One region of the Paucibacter sp. M5-1 genome, then DNA from elsewhere that is predicted to be linked to it. Evidence: riboswitches for the same ligand, from Rfam matches in the RefSeq annotation. Region 1 holds a riboswitch; the other holds the start of a gene.
The links. A riboswitch is a leader RNA that binds a small molecule or an ion and turns the genes downstream of it on or off. The one in region 1 is predicted to bind glycine.
Positions count from the first base shown of each region.

Region 2: it holds a riboswitch for glycine, as region 1 does, so the genes downstream of both, gcvT (glycine cleavage system aminomethyltransferase GcvT) here and O5M90_RS12785 (D-amino acid dehydrogenase) in region 1, are expected to answer to the same signal.

Region 1 covers NZ_JAPZLM020000001.1:2,726,994-2,734,427, reverse strand. The annotation lists gene fusA (elongation factor G) at 1-490, opposite strand, end outside; gene O5M90_RS12785 (D-amino acid dehydrogenase) at 568-1,881, opposite strand; glycine riboswitch at 1,964-2,073, opposite strand; glycine riboswitch at 2,074-2,163, opposite strand; gene O5M90_RS12780 (PQQ-dependent sugar dehydrogenase) at 2,263-3,435, shown strand; gene O5M90_RS12775 (alpha/beta hydrolase) at 3,447-4,247, shown strand; gene O5M90_RS12770 (acyl-CoA dehydrogenase family protein) at 4,244-5,869, opposite strand; gene O5M90_RS12765 (GNAT family N-acetyltransferase) at 5,835-6,410, opposite strand; gene O5M90_RS12760 (TetR/AcrR family transcriptional regulator) at 6,471-7,226, shown strand; gene O5M90_RS12755 (DUF6351 family protein) at 7,234-7,434, opposite strand, start outside.
Region 2 covers NZ_JAPZLM020000001.1:635,352-642,785, forward strand. The annotation lists gene O5M90_RS02905 (ATP-binding protein) at 1-946, opposite strand, end outside; gene O5M90_RS02910 (response regulator transcription factor) at 946-1,605, opposite strand; gene O5M90_RS02915 (MipA/OmpV family protein) at 1,669-2,523, opposite strand; gene O5M90_RS02920 (hypothetical protein) at 2,580-3,233, opposite strand; glycine riboswitch at 3,427-3,530, shown strand; glycine riboswitch at 3,540-3,648, shown strand; gene gcvT (glycine cleavage system aminomethyltransferase GcvT) at 3,702-4,820, shown strand; gene gcvH (glycine cleavage system protein GcvH) at 4,852-5,229, shown strand; gene gcvP (aminomethyl-transferring glycine dehydrogenase) at 5,372-7,434, shown strand, end outside.

The DNA of each region.
Region 1 (7,434 bases):
GCAGCGCCGGCAGCTGCACGCCGGGCGCGTCGATGCGGTTGATCACGATCAGGCGGCACAGCCCGCGCTGCGCGGCGGTCTCCATCATGCGCGAGGCCATCAGCTCGATGCCGTTGAGCGCATTGATCACGACGATGGCCGTGTCGGCCGCCTCCAGCGCCGGCAGCGACTGGCCGATGAAGTCCGGCGCGCCGGGCGTGTCGATCGCATGGATGCGCAGGCCGCCATGGTTCATGTGCACGACCGAGGCATGCAGCGAATGCTGGGCGCGCTTCTCCAGCGGGTCGAAGTCGCTGACCGTGTTGCCGCGCTCCACCGAGCCGACCGCAGTGATGGCGCCGGCCTGATGCAGCAAGGCCTCGATCAGGCTGGTCTTGCCGGCGCCGGCCGGCCCCACCAGGGCCAGGGCGCGGATCTGGGCGATCTGCGCGGAGAGGCCCGGACTGCCCGGGGCTGCAGTCTCTGGGGCCTTGCTGTGGCTGGCGGGCATGGGCGCACTCCTTCGGTCATTGCACAGGGATGACGGCTGAAGCGGTGCCGGGTCTTGAGCCCCGGCTTGGGCACAGCCTAGGGCAAGCGCGGCTGCGGCACAAGAGGCCTGTTCCCTGGGCGCGCCGCCGCGCGGCTGGCTTCTGTGAAGGCGTAATCCAACTCCGGCACGCGGCCGCCGACGATGTCGGCGATGGCCGCGCCCGAGCCGCAGCTGTGGGTCCAGCCCAGCGTGCCATGGCCGGTGTTGAGGAAGAGGTTGCCGATCTTGCTGCGGCCGATATAGGGCAGATTGGACGGGGTGGCGGGGCGCAGGCCGGTCCAGTACTGTGCGCCCGAGCCGTCGCTCATCTGCGGGAACAGCTCGCGGGTGCGTCGCACGATGGCCTCGCAGCGGGCCAGGTTCAGACTCGTGTCGTAGCCGTTGAGCTCGGCCGTGCCGGCGATGCGCAGCCGGTCGCCCAGGCGCGAGAACACCAGCTTGTACTCGTCATCTGTCAGCGAGACCTGGTAGCTGTGCTCGGGCGCGGTGACCGGCAAGGTGACCGAATAGCCCTTGGCCGGATAGATGTTCAGATCGACACCCAGCTCGCGTGCCAGGCCGCGGCTGAACGAGCCCAGGCACAGCACATGGGCGTCGGCCTGCAGGCGCTGCACCTCGCCGCGCGCATCGGCCACGATGAGCTGCTCGATGCGGTCGCCGCTGCGCTCGAAGCCCAGGATGCGGGTCTCGTAGCGGAACTGCACGCCGGCCGCCGCGCACAGCCGCGCCAGTTCCTGCGTGAACAGGTGCGCGTCGCCCGACTCGTCGCTGGGGGTCATGCTGCCGCCGACGATCTTCGAGCGGCACTGCGCCAGCGCCGGCTCGATGGCCACGCACTCGTCCGGGCTCTTCATGTCCAGCTCGCAGCCCTGCTCGCGCATCAGGCGGGCCGGCTCCTGGGCCGCCTCGTACTCGGCCTCGCTGGTGTAGAAATGCAGGATGCCCTGGGTGCGCTGCGCGTACTCGATGCCGGTGGCGGCGCGCAGCGCCTGCAGCTTGGCGCGGCTGTACAGGCCCAGGCTGACGATGTTGCGGATATTGTGGGCGGTACGGCCCGGTGTGCATTCACGCAGGAACTGCAGGCCCCAGCGCCATTGCGCGGCATCGGCACGCAGGCGGAACAGCAGCGGCGCATCCTCGCGCATCAGCCATTTCAGCACCTTCAGCGGCGCGCCCGGATTGGCCCAGGGCTCGGCGTGCGAGACCGAGATCTGGCCGCCGTTGGCGAAGCTGGTCTCCAGGCCGGCGGCCGGCTGGCGCTCGATGACGGTGACCTCGTGGCCGGCCTGGCGCAGATACCAGGCGGTGGTGATGCCGGTGACGCCGGCGCCGAGAACGATGACTTGCATGCTGAACTCCAGGAGGAGCTGAGCGCCAGACGGACGTGGGTTATGGAGGGAAGAAACCCGGGCATGCGTGCGCCTGACGCGCGCCGCTCCCGCTGTCCCTGATACCTGAGAGATTCAGCGCCCATCACCCGATGCGCGCCTTGCTCCTTCGGTGGCGGTCCCTTGCGGACCGCGCTCTCCAGCATTCGGCTTGTGACGGATCCAGTACGGGGCCTGAGCGAGTATGGGAGCTTGCGCCTTCGGCGGCATGCGCGAGGGCATGCTCTCTCCTGAATCCGGGGCCGAGTGTAGGCGGGGCTCCGAGGGGGCGTCAACCCTGCGCGGGCGCCGCGGCCGTCGCCTGCAGTAAGCTGGCGGGCCATCCCCGTGCGGGAGTTCACGATGCCTCTCGAATCCATGTCCAAACTGAGTCTTGCTGTTGCCAGTGTGTTTCTTGCTGTGGCCTGCGGTGGTGGCGGGGGCGGCGAGGTGGTCGCCGCGCCCACCCCGAGCCCGCCGCCCGCTGCGGCGCCGCAGCTGACGACCCTGCACAGCGGCCTGTCGGCGCCCTGGGGCCTGGCTCTGCTGCCCGATGGCCGCATGCTGGTGACGCAAAAGGCCGGCAGCCTGCTGCTGCTCAGCGCCGATGGCCGCAGCACGCTGGCCACGATCAGCGGCGTGCCGGCGGTCGTCTCCGCCGGCCAGGGCGGTCTGCTCGATGTCGCGCTCGACCCGGACTTCGCGAGCACGCCCTGGGTCTATCTGTCCTATTCCGAGCCCGGCAGCGGCGCCGAAGCGGGCCGCAGCGGCACGGCGGTGGCGCGTGGTCGTCTGGTGGGCAATGCCTTGCAGGATGTCGCGGTGATCTTTCGCCAGGCTCCCAAGGTCACGGGGGGTGGCCATTTCGGCTCGCGTCTGGTGTTCTCCAACGACAAGACCCTGTTCGTCACGCTGGGTGATCGCCAGCTCGGCAGCCCCGCGCAAGACCTGGCACAGACCCTGGGCAAGGTGGTGCGCATCAACCGCGACGGCAGCATCCCGGCCGGCAATCCGGCGCTGGGCGCCGGTGCGCGGCCCGGCATCTGGAGCTATGGCCACCGCAACCCGCAGGGCGCGGCCCTGCACCCGAGCAGCGGCGAGCTCTGGCTCAGCGAGCATGGCCCGCAGGGCGGCGACGAGATCAATATCGCCCGTGCCGGCGCCAACTACGGCTGGCCCATCAAGAGCTATGGCTGCAACTATGGCTCGCCGGTCAGCGAGGGCTGCAGGCTCGGCGGCGGCGTCCATGCGCCGGCCTTTGTCGAGCCGCTGACTTACTGGGTGCCGACCTCGGTGGCGCCGGCCGGCCTGGTTTTCTACACCGGCGCGATGTTCCCCGAGTGGCGCGGCCAGCTGTTCTCCGGCGCGCTGGCCGGCCAGGCCCTGTGGCGCCTGCAGCTCAGCGGCAACACGGTGGCCGCGCGCGAGGCGATGTTCGCCAGCCTGGGCGAGCGTTTCCGCGATGTGCGCCAGGCGCCGGACGGCGCGCTGCTGCTGCTGACCGACAGCGGCAAGCTGATGCGGCTGGCGCGCTGAGGGCTTGATTGATGCCGATGCGCCGGCTGCTGCTCGTCGTCGCGCTGGCGCTGCTGGTCTATGGCCTGCTGCTGGCCTGGCTGTACTGGCGCCAGGAGCGCCTGCTCTTCATGCCCCAGCCGCTGCCGGCCGCGCACCGCTTCGCGCTGGGCGACGATGTCCACGAGCTGCAGATCGCCGTGCCCGGTGCCCGGCTGTCGGCCCTGCATCTGCGCCTGCCGGCGCCCCGGGGGCTGGTGTTCTTTCTGCACGGCAATGCCGGCAATCTGGACAGCTGGTTCGTCAATGCCGACTTCTACCGCCGCGCCGGCTACGACCTCTTCATGCTGGACTATCGCGGCTACGGCAAGAGCACGGGCCAGATCGACAGCGAGGCCCAGCTGCGTGCCGATGTGCGGGCCGCCTGGGACAGCGTGGCGCCGCGCTACCAGGGCCTGCGCCGCGTGATCTATGGCCGTTCGCTGGGCACGGCGCTGGCCGCCGGTCTGGCGGCCGAGGTCAGGCCCGAGCTGACCGTGCTGGTCTCGCCCTATGCCAGCATGGCGGCGCTGATGCGCCTGCACTATCCCTGGGTGCCTGGGTGGCTGCTGCGCTATCCGCTCGATACCGCCGCCGCTGTCGCGCGCCTCGACGGCCCCCTGCTGCTGCTGCATGGCGAGCAGGATGAATTGATCCCGCCGCAGCAGGCCGAGCAATTGCTGGCCCATGCGCCGCAGGCCCGGCTGCAGCGCATTGCCGGTGCCGGCCACAATGATCTGCAGAATTTCGAGCCCTATCTGCAGGCCATGCGCGAGGCGCTGCGCGGCCCCTAGTCCGGGTAGGCGCGCGCCAGCACCGCCTGCACGTCCAGCCCGCGCGTGTCCAGCGCACCGTAAACCCGGCCATGCCGCGCATCGAAGCGGCTGGCGATGAAGACCTCGGCGATCGCGGCCGGCGCATCGCGGCGCAGCAGGCAGGCCTGGGCCGTGATCACCAGGCGCTGGGTCAGCTGGCGGCCCAGGGCTTCGGCCGGCTCGGTGTGCAGCAGCTCGCGCAGGGTCTGGAGCTCGGTGCGCAAGAGCGGCTCATCGCCGGCCATCTGTTGCAGCTCCTCGAGCAGCTCGAACGCCGACTGCGGCTCGCGCGCGATCGCGCGCAGCAGGTCCAGGCACATCACATTGCCCGAGCCCTCCCAGATCGAATTGACCGGCGCCTCGCGGTACAACCTTGCCATCGGGCCTTCGTCCACATAGCCGTTGCCACCGAAAACCTCGATGGCCTCGCCGGCGAGCTCGACCGTGCGCTTGCAGACCCAGAACTTGGCGGCCGGCGTCATCAGCCGCTGCCAGCCGCGCTCCTGCTGCTCGAAGGCCTGCGCCAGGCGCAGCATCAGCGCACAGGCGGCCTCGCTCTCCAGCGCCAGATCGACCAGCACGCTCTGCATCAGCGGCTGCTCGGCCAGCGCGCGGCCGAAAGCGCGGCGCCGGCGTGTGTAGTGCAGGGCCTGGACCAGGGCCTGGCGCTGGATCGCGGCGCTGCCGATCACGCAGCTGAGCCGCGTCGTCGTGGCCATCTCGATGATGGTCGGGATGCCGCGGCCGGGCTCGCCCAGCAGCAGGCCGTGGGCGTCCTGGAATTCGACCTCGGCGCTGCTATTGCTGCGGTTGCCGAGCTTGTGCTTCAGGCGCTGGATCTGCACCGCATTGCGCGTCCCGTCCGGCCGCCAGCGCGGCACGAAGAAGCAGGACGGCCCGCCCTCGGTCTGGGCCACGACCAGATGGGCATCGCTCATCGGCGCCGAGTAGAACCATTTGTGGCCGCGCAAGGCATGCTCGGCGCCGCGCCCGCCGGCGCCGACCGGTGTGGCCCGGGTGGTGTTGGCGCGCACATCGGAGCCGCCCTGTTTCTCCGTCATGCCCATGCCTATCCACAAGCTGCTCTTCTGGTCCAGCGGCAGGTCGCGCGGATCATGGGCGCGCGACAGCAGGCCCGGGCCCAGCCGGGCATAGAGTGCGGGCTCCTTGGCCAGCACCGGAATCGCTGCCTGCGTCATCGTCGCCGGGCATAGCGTGCCGGCCTCGATCTGGCCGTGCAGATAGAAGCCGGCCGCAAAAGCCGCCCAGCGGCCGGTGCGCTCGCTGTCATAGGGCAGGGACACCAGGCCCTGGCCGCGGTACAGGGCCAGCAGCGCATGCCAGCTGGGGTGGAAGTCCACCTGGTCGATGCGGCGGCCGCGCCGGTCGTGGGTTCGCAGCGTCGGCCCCTGCTGATTGGCCTGCTCGGCCAGGGCCAAGGTGTCGGCGCTGCCCAGGATGTCGGCATAGCCCTGCAACTGGGGCAGGGCCCAGGCGGCGCCATGTCGCGCCAGGCCCTCGCGCAGCGCGGCGTCGCTGCTCAGCGGGTTGTAGTCGCTGAGTTCGTCAACCTGGTTGCTGATCTCGTGCGTGCTCCACATCGCGGCTCTCCTGCTGCTGATCGTCCAGCAGCTTGTAGTAGAGCGCGGTGGCGGCCAGCTGACCATCGGGGCTGGCCGCATAGCGCGGGATCTCGCCGGCCTTGAGCCAGCCCAGATGGCGGTAGACGGTCTCGGCATGGGAGCCGGCCTCGGTGTCCAGCACCAGCAGGCTGCAGCCGTCCAGCCGGGCGGCCCGCTCCAGCGCCTGCATCAGCACCGTGGCCAGGCCACGGCCGCGCGCGCTGCTGTGCACCATCAGTTTCTGCACCTCGGCGCGGTGGCGGCCATTGGGCTTCTCGCACAGCGCGAGCTGGGCCGTGCCCAGCACTTGCCCGCCCTGGGACAAGAGCCACAGCCTGTGGCTCGGGCCCAGCCTGGCCAGCACCGCCTGCCAGTAGGCGCCGGCCTCGGTCTCGTCCAGCGTGGCCAGAAAGCCCAGCGAGGCGCCCCGCTCGACGGCGTCCAGCAGCAGCGCCGTCAGCTGAGGCAGGGCGCCGGTGTCGCCACGCGCCACGGTTTGCAGATGCAGTCCTTCGGTCATTGCTTGCCTTGTGCTGGTGTAGTCTTGCGGTTTGAATATCCAATGACAAAATACTAACCAATGGTTAGCAAAATTGCAAACCCGCATCTGAACCCGCCGCCGCGCGCCAGCGGTGCCAAGGGCATGCACCGTGCCTCGGGGGTGGTGTCGCCGGCGCCCGACGCGCTGCAGAAACCGCTGGCCAAGCCGCAGCCGCGCCAGCGCGTCAAGACGCCCAAGCCCGAGGGGCCGCTGAAGAAGGCGACGGCCTCGGCCCTGCGCCGGGCCGCGCACAAGGAGGCGCTGGAGCAGGGCATCGTCGACGCGGCGCGGGCGCTGTTTGTCGCGCAGGGCCAGGAGGCCGTGACCCTGCGCGAGGTCGCGGCCGCGGTCGGCTATTCCCATGCCACGCTCTACAGTTTCTTCGCCGACAAGGCGGCGCTGCTGGCGCGGCTGGGGGCCGAGGGCCGCGAAGGCCTGCGGGCGGCGCTGGAGGGCCAGCTCAGCGGCCCCGGCGATGCGCGCGCCGCGCTGCGCCGCGTGGCCGCTGCCTATCTGCGCTGGGCCGTGGCCCATCCGCACCACTACCGGCTGCTGACCCTGGACCCGCTGCCGGCCGAGGCCGACGACGAGCCCGACGCCTATGCACTGCTGCGCGATCTGCTGGCCCGGCTGCCGGGCGGCGATACGGACCTGCGCGCCCAGACGGTCTGGGCCGCACTGCACGGCGCGGCCCTGCTGGAGATCGCGCTGGTGCCCGGCTCGGGCAAGACCTGGCCCTGGCGCGATCTGCAAGCCCGCATCACGGCCGTCGCCGAGCTGGTGGCGGCGGCCTGAGCCAGCTTTACCAGCGCGGCCGTGCCCGGTCGGGCCGGCTGTAGTCGCAGACGCCTTCTGGGAAGGTGCTCCTCAGCGCCGCCGCCGCCGCCGCATCCGGCACCCAGGGCCAGTAAGTGCCGTCGCGCAGCGCCCGTTCGACGGACTTCAGCGCGCATTGGTAGATGCCGCCCTCCAGCGGCGCGCCGGCCATGGTGCGCGAGGTGCC
Region 2 (7,434 bases), 2.1 Mb from region 1:
CCCGCAGCAGGCCCAGGTCGATCTGCCGCAGCTGCGCGCTGGCGGCCAGCTCGCCCATCAGCTGGCGGGTCAGCGGCTCCAGCGCGACCGGCCGCCTCTCGATGCTGCCCGCCGCCTGCTGGCGCGCCAGCAGCAGCAGCTGCTCGACCAGATGGCCGGCCCGCTCGATGCCGGCGCCCAGGCGCTGCTGGATCAGCGCGCGCTCGGGCTCGCCGCCGCTGCGCTGCAGGGCCTGCAGCTGCAGCTTCAGCGCGGTCAGCGGCGAGCGCAGCTCATGGGCGGCGTCGGCAACGAAATGCTGCTGCGCGTCGAAGGCCTGGCGCATGCGCGCCAGCAGCGAGTTCAGCTCCTGCACCATGGGCTGGATCTCGGCCGGCAGGCCGCCCTCGCCCACCGGCGACAAATCCTCGGCCGCCCGCGCCGCCAGCTGCTTACGCACCCGCTCGACCGGCGCCAGCGAGCGGCTCACCACCCAGCCCACCACCGCCATCAGCAGCGGCAGCACGATGGCGATCGGCGTGATCGTACGCCAGGCCAGCCGCCCGGCCAGGCGCTGACGCACCGCCAGTTCCTGGGCCACCTGCACCACCCGGCCGCCGGTCTGCATCGACAGCACGCGGTACTGCTTGCCCTCCGACTCGACAGTGGTGAAGCCCAGCACCGCGCGCTGCGGCAGCCGCGCCCGCGGCGCCGGCGCGAACAGCTGCAGACCGTCGTCGGTCCAGGCCTGGATGATCAGCTCCAGCTCCTCGGGCAGATGGCGCGGCGGCGCCGCGCCGCCGATGGACAGCGCCATCTGCTGCATCTGGTAGTCAAAGATCGCATCGGCCTCCTGCAAGGCCGTGCGGTAGGCGCTCCAGGCCTGCAGCAACGCCGCCAGGCTGACCGCGCCCAGCAGGAACAGCATCAGCCGGCGCCGCAGCGAGGGGGCAGGTCTTGCCGTCATCATTGCTTGGGCACCATATAACCGAGGCCGCGCACATTCTGGATCAGGCCGGGCCCGAGCTTCTTGCGCAGGCCGTGGATATAGACCTCGACCGCATTGCTCGTGACCTCGTCCTTCCAGCTGTAGAGCTTCTCCTCCAGCTGCTGGCGCGACAGCACCAGGCCCGGCCGTGCCAGCAGCGGTTCCAGCACGGCCCATTCGCGCGCCGACAGCGTGACCGGCTGGCCGCCGACCGTGGCCTCATGGGTGGCGGGATTCAGGCTGACGCCCAGATGCTCGTAGACCGGCTCGGCGCGGCCGCTGGCGCGGCGCAGCAGCGCGCGGATGCGGGCCAGCAGCTCGTCAAGCTCGAAGGGCTTGAGCACATAGTCGTCGGCGCCGGCGTCCAGCCCTTCGACCCGCTGCGCCAGCGCATCGCGGGCGGTGGCGATCAGCACCGGCTGGCGCTGCTTGCGCGCGCGCAAGGCGCGCAGCACGCTCATGCCGTCGCGCCGCGGCAGGCCCAGATCGAGCAGCAGCAGGTCGTAGTCCTGGGCCTGCAGCGCGGTGTCGGCCTGCTCGCCGTCGCGCACCCAGTCGACCGCATAGCCCTCGGCGCGCAGCAGGTCCAGCAGCTGCTCGCCAATCATCTGATCGTCTTCCACCAGTAATAAACGCATGCCGGTATTGTCCACAGCCCCGCCTGGCCAGACTTAGGCCAGGCTTAAGCCGGGGCGCGGAGGTCAGTACAGATAGGTCAGCATCACCATGCCGGTAGGGGTGCTCTTGCGCTGCACGATCGGGCTCTTGCCGGCATCACCCAGAAGATGATTCACGCCCAGCGAGGTCACGACGCCCCACTTCTTGTCGATCTTGTAGTTCCAGTTGATGCTGGCCTCGACCGAATGGAAGCCGGCCTTGGGCGCATAGGCCTTGAACTTGGTGGCCGCCGCCTGCTCGGGGGTGACACCGAAGAAGGTCTGCATGTACTTCTTGTCACCGGCCGTCGCTCCCAGCTCGATCGAAACATCGCTGCTGTCATTGCCCCAGATGCCGGCGCTCGCGCCCAGCCTGAAGACCGTGCCATGCTGGAGCGCCTTGTCACCGAGCTTGGCGTTCTTCTTGCCCTTGCTCAGCGGCAACTCCACGCCAGCGCTGAGTTCGACGGCATCCATCAGGTTGTAGCTGACCCCCAGATTGAGGGTGGCGGTGGTCTTGATCTCGCCCATGCCCAGCAACTCATTGGCGCCGCCGCCGCCCAGGCCCTTCTTCTTGTCGCGGTCTTCGCGGCCGCCGCGCAGGCCGAGGCCGGCGCTATAGCCGAACGGGCCGCTCTGGCCGCCCCAGCCGATGCCGCGCAGGGTGCTGGCATAGAAACCGTTGCTCATGCTGTAGTCGATCCCCGGCATGACGCCACCTTCGATCTTCTTGGAGCCGGCGTACTTGGCGCCGAAGCCCAGCCCCAGGCCCAGCATCAGGGTGTTGCCCTCGGGCTGCGCCTGATCCTTGGCCTGGGCCTGGGCCGCGCCGATCAGGCTCAGCAGGGCCAGGGTCAGCAGCGAAGCGCGGAAGTTGCAATGACGGGTGTTGGTATTCATGGATGCATCGGGCTTTCAAGTGAGTAAAGCGGAGGGAAAACGATCGACGGCGCAGCTCATTCCATATCGCCGACGATCTCGGCAAAAGGGGTCTTGCCGCTCAGACGGGGGTTGGCCTTCATCAACGCCTTGCTGAGCTTGAGCGTGATGCGGCCGCTGGCGTCCGGCATATAGGTCTTGGGCCCCTCGGGCAGGTGGGCGGTCAGCGCGCACTCGGCCTGGGGCTGGCAACGGAAGTGCAGGCTGTGGACCGTCGGGGCGAACAGACTCATCAAGCCGGCCTGGCTTTTGATGAAGGCATTCATCTGCGTCACCGAACGCATCAGATCGGCGTAATGCAGCTCCCTGCTGTCAGCCACTTGGGCCAGCAGGTCGATGCTGAGTTCAACGCCGGCCTCGGGCTGGTTGGCCATCAGCATGGGATTGAAGCCCGGACGGGCCAGCGCGGCGGGGCGATCAAAGCTGCCATCGGCGCGCAGCGGGATTTCGATCTTTTGGCCCTGGTCTTCATACCAGACCGACAGCGGCTTGCCGGCCTGCTTGGACCAGATGCGGTGGCGCAGGCCGAAGGCGTCGCGCTGGTCGGCGGGCAGCTTGTCCAGCGCGGCCGCCATCGAGAACAGTTCCGCGGCCGGCAGCTTGGCGTTTTCGGCGGCTCTGGCTGGCTGGACCAACGCCAGCAACAGGGCAAGAGTCAGAAAATAGGGCATGTCGGGAGTCCGGCTGTTGGGGTCAGGTGTTGCGGATTCCATGCAGTGTCGGCCCCTACGCTGAAGACTTCCTGGACCCCAGATGAAGGCGGGCTGAATCGGGCTGGCCGGCGGCGCGCCACCCCTGCAGATCTTGCGGGCCGGTGTGTTTTCCCACGGCTGTGGCTCTTGGCACGCCAAACCATGGCTACAATCCCGCCGGTCAGGAGAGAGCTTCCTAGCGGAAGCCGCCGAAGGCGCAGTGGCGATGGTGATCCCAAGCTGCGAACGCTCAGGCAAAAGGACTGACAAAACGCCCAGAACCGGGCGTTCCTCACTGGAGAGAGGCGGGCCCCGAGTCCGTCCACCGAAGGGGCAAGCTGTTGGCGAACCGTCAGCGGTCAATCTCTCAGGTAAGCCGGACAGCGAGGGCATCCCCCCGCGCCCCCGATGGGCGTGGGCTGTTTGAATGCCCTCGGAGTTTTCCAGATGTCCGCCGACGCTCTCCTCAAGACCCCCCTGCACGCCCTGCATCTCGAACTCGGCGCCAAGATGGTGCCCTTCGGCGGCTATGACATGCCGGTGCAGTACCCGTCGGGCGTGATGGCCGAGCACAAGCACACCCGCGCCGCGGCCGGCCTGTTCGATGTCTCGCATATGGGCCAACTGCGCCTGGTCGGCGCCGGCGCCGCCGCCGCGCTCGAAACCCTCGTGCCGGTCGACGTGATCGACCTGGGTGTGTTCAAGCAGCGCTATGCGCTCTTCACCAACGAGCAGGGCGGCATCCTCGACGACCTGATGATCTGCCGCCGCCCCGATGATCTGTTCGTCGTCGTCAATGCGGGCTGCAAGGTGCAGGACATCGCCCATCTGCAAGCCACCATCGGTACCAAGTGCGAGGTCATCCCCATGCCCGAGCAGGCGCTGCTGGCGCTGCAGGGCCCGCAGGCCGTGACCGCGCTCGCGCGCCTGAATCCCGAAGTCGCCAAGCTGACCTTCATGACCGGCGGCTTCTTCGAGCTCGACGGCATCCCGACCTTCCTGACCCGCTCCGGCTACACCGGCGAGGACGGCTTCGAGATCTCGGTGGCCGGCGCGCAGGCCGAGGCCCTGGCGCGCAAGCTGCTGGCCCAGCCCGAGGTCAAGCCCATCGGCCTGGGCGCGCGCGACTCGCTGCGCCTGGAGGCCGGCCTGTGCCTGTATGGTCATGACATCGATACCGGCACCACGCCGGTCGAGGCCTCGCTGACCTGGGCGATCCAGAAGGTGCGCCGTGCCGGCGGTGCGCGCGCCGGCGGCTATCCGGGCGCGGCCGTGATCGACGCGCAGCTGGCCGGCGGCGCCGCACGCAAGCGCGTCGGCCTGGTCGGCAGCGAGCGCATGCCGGTGCGCGAAGGCGCCAAGCTGGTGGATGAGGCCGGCGTCGAGATCGGCGTCGTCACCAGCGGCACCCTGGGCCCGACGGTCAATAAGCCGGTGGCCCTGGCCTATCTGAACAGCAGCCATGCGGCCCAGGGCACCCAGGTCTGGGCCATCGTGCGCGACAAGCGCACACCGATGACCGTCAGCCCCACCCCTTTCACCCCCAACGGTTACTACCGCGGCTGATCAGTCGCACCCCTACTTCACGGAGCACCCCATGAGCACTATCAAGTACACCGCCGACCACGAGTGGGTCCAGATCGAAGCCGACGGCACGGCCACCGTGGGCATCACGGTCCATGCGCAGGACGCGCTGGGCGATGTGGTCTTTGTCGACCTGCCCGCCGTCGGCGCGAGCTTTGCCGAGAAGGATGTGGCCGGTGTGGTCGAGTCGGTCAAGGCCGCGGCCGATGTCTATATGCCTGTGTCGGGTGAGATCACCGAGGTCAACGAAGCGCTGCGCGACGACCCCTCGCTGGCCAATAGCGACCCGCTGAAGGCCGGCTGGTTCTTCAAGGTCAAGCTCAGCAAGCCGGCCGAGCTGGACGCGCTGATGGACAGCACGGCCTATGACGAGCTGGTCAAGGGCCTGTGAGCCCCTCGCCCGGGGTGTACCCCGGGTGATCCCCCGAGGGGATCAAGCCGCCCTTGGGGCGGCCCGGCGGGCGACTTGTTTCGGCCGTGATTGAAAGACGCGGGCACCTGGTGCCCGCTGTTGTATTGCAAGGATTGTTGCCATGTTGATGTCTGCTCTGAAGCCCCTGGGCGAGCTCGAGAACGCCGCCGAATTCCACGCCCGCCATATCGGCCCCGATGCGGCCGACGAGGCCGGCATGCTGTCGGTGATCGGCGCCGCTTCGCGCCGCGCGCTGATCGAGGCCATCGTGCCCGCCAGCATCAAGCGCGCCGTGGGCATGGACCTGCCCGCCGCCGCCAGCGAGGCCCAGGCCCTGGCCGAGCTGAAGGCGGTCGCCGCCAGGAACCGGGTGCTGAAGAGCTATATCGGCCAGGGCTACTACGGCACCCTGACCCCCGGCGTCATCCTGCGCAACATCCTCGAGAACCCCGCCTGGTACACCGCCTACACGCCCTACCAGGCCGAGATCTCGCAAGGCCGCATGGAGGCCCTGGTCAACTTTCAGACCATGGTCACCGACCTGACCGGCATGGCCATCGCCAATGCCTCGATGCTCGATGAGGCCACGGCCGCCGCCGAGGCGATGACCCTGGCCGCCCGCGTGGGCAAGAGCAAGAGCCAGGTCTTCTTCGTCGCCGACGATGTGCTGCCGCAAAGCCTGGAAGTGATCCAGACCCGCGCCGCGCCGCTGGGCATCACGGTGCAGGTCGGCCCGGCCGCCGAGGCCGGCAAGAGCCCCTGCTTTGCCGCGCTGCTGCAGTACCCGGGCGTCAACGGCGAGATCCGCCCCCTGCAGGCGGCCGCCGACGCACTGCATGCGCAGGGCGCGTTGCTGATCGCTGCGGCCGACCTGCTGGCCTTGACCCTGCTGAAAGCCCCCGGCGAGCAAGGCGCCGACATCGCGATCGGCACGACCCAGCGCCTGGGCATGCCCATGGGCGCCGGCGGCCCGCATGCCGCCTATATGGCCTGCAAGGACGAATTCAAGCGCAGCCTGCCGGGCCGCCTGGTCGGCGTCAGCATCGACGCCCATGGCAACAAGGCCTACCGCCTGGCGCTGCAGACCCGCGAGCAGCACATCCGCCGCGAGAAAGCCACCTCGAACATCTGCACCGCCCAGGTGTTGCCGGCCGTGGTCGCCAGCATGTATGCGGTCTATCACGGCCCGGATGGCCTCAAGCGCATCGCGCAGCGCGTCGCCAGCTACACCGCGCTGCTGGCCAAGGGCCTGAAGGCTCTGGGCTATGAGATCGCCAATGCGGGCGCCTTCGACACGCTGCAGGTCCTGAGCGGGGACAAGACAGCCGCGCTGCTGGCCGGCGCCGTCGCCGCCGGCATGAACTTCCGCCGCGCCTCGGCCACCAGCCTGTCGATCTCGCTGGACGAGACCAGCACGCGCGCCGATCTGGCCGCCATCCTGGCGGTGTTCGGCGCGGGGGCGACCGACTTCGAGGCCGCCGAGAAGGGGATTGCCGCGCTGATCCCGGCCGAGCTGCTGCGCACCAGCGCCTATCTGACCCACCCGGTCTTCAACACCCACCACTCGGAAACCGAGATGCTGCGCTACTTGCGCGCCCTGGCCGACAAGGACCTGGCGCTGGACCGCAGCATGATCCCGCTGGGCTCCTGCACGATGAAGCTCAATGCCACCAGCGAGATGATCCCGATCACCTGGCCGGAGTTCGCGGGCGTGCACCCCTTCGCGCCGCAGGATCAGCTGGCCGGCTATGCGCTGCTCAACGAGCAGCTGACCGCCTGGCTGTGCCAGGCCACCGGTTATGCCGGCATCAGTCTGCAGCCCAATGCCGGCTCGCAGGGCGAGTACGCCGGCCTCTTGGCGATCAAGGCCTGGCACGAGTCGCGCAACGAAGGCCACCGCAAGATCTGCCTGATCCCCGAGTCGGCCCATGGCACCAACCCGGCCTCGGCCCAGATGGTAGGCATGAGCGTGGTCGTGACCAAGTGCGACGCCGAGGGCAATATCGATCTGGCCGACCTGAAGGCCAAGTGCGAACAGCACAGCGCGAACCTGGCCGCGATCATGATCACCTATCCCTCGACCTATGGCGTGTTCGACACCCATGTCAAGGAGATCTGTGCGCTGGTCAAGAGCCATGGTGGCCGCGTCTATGTGGACGGCGCGAACATGAATGCGCTGGTCGG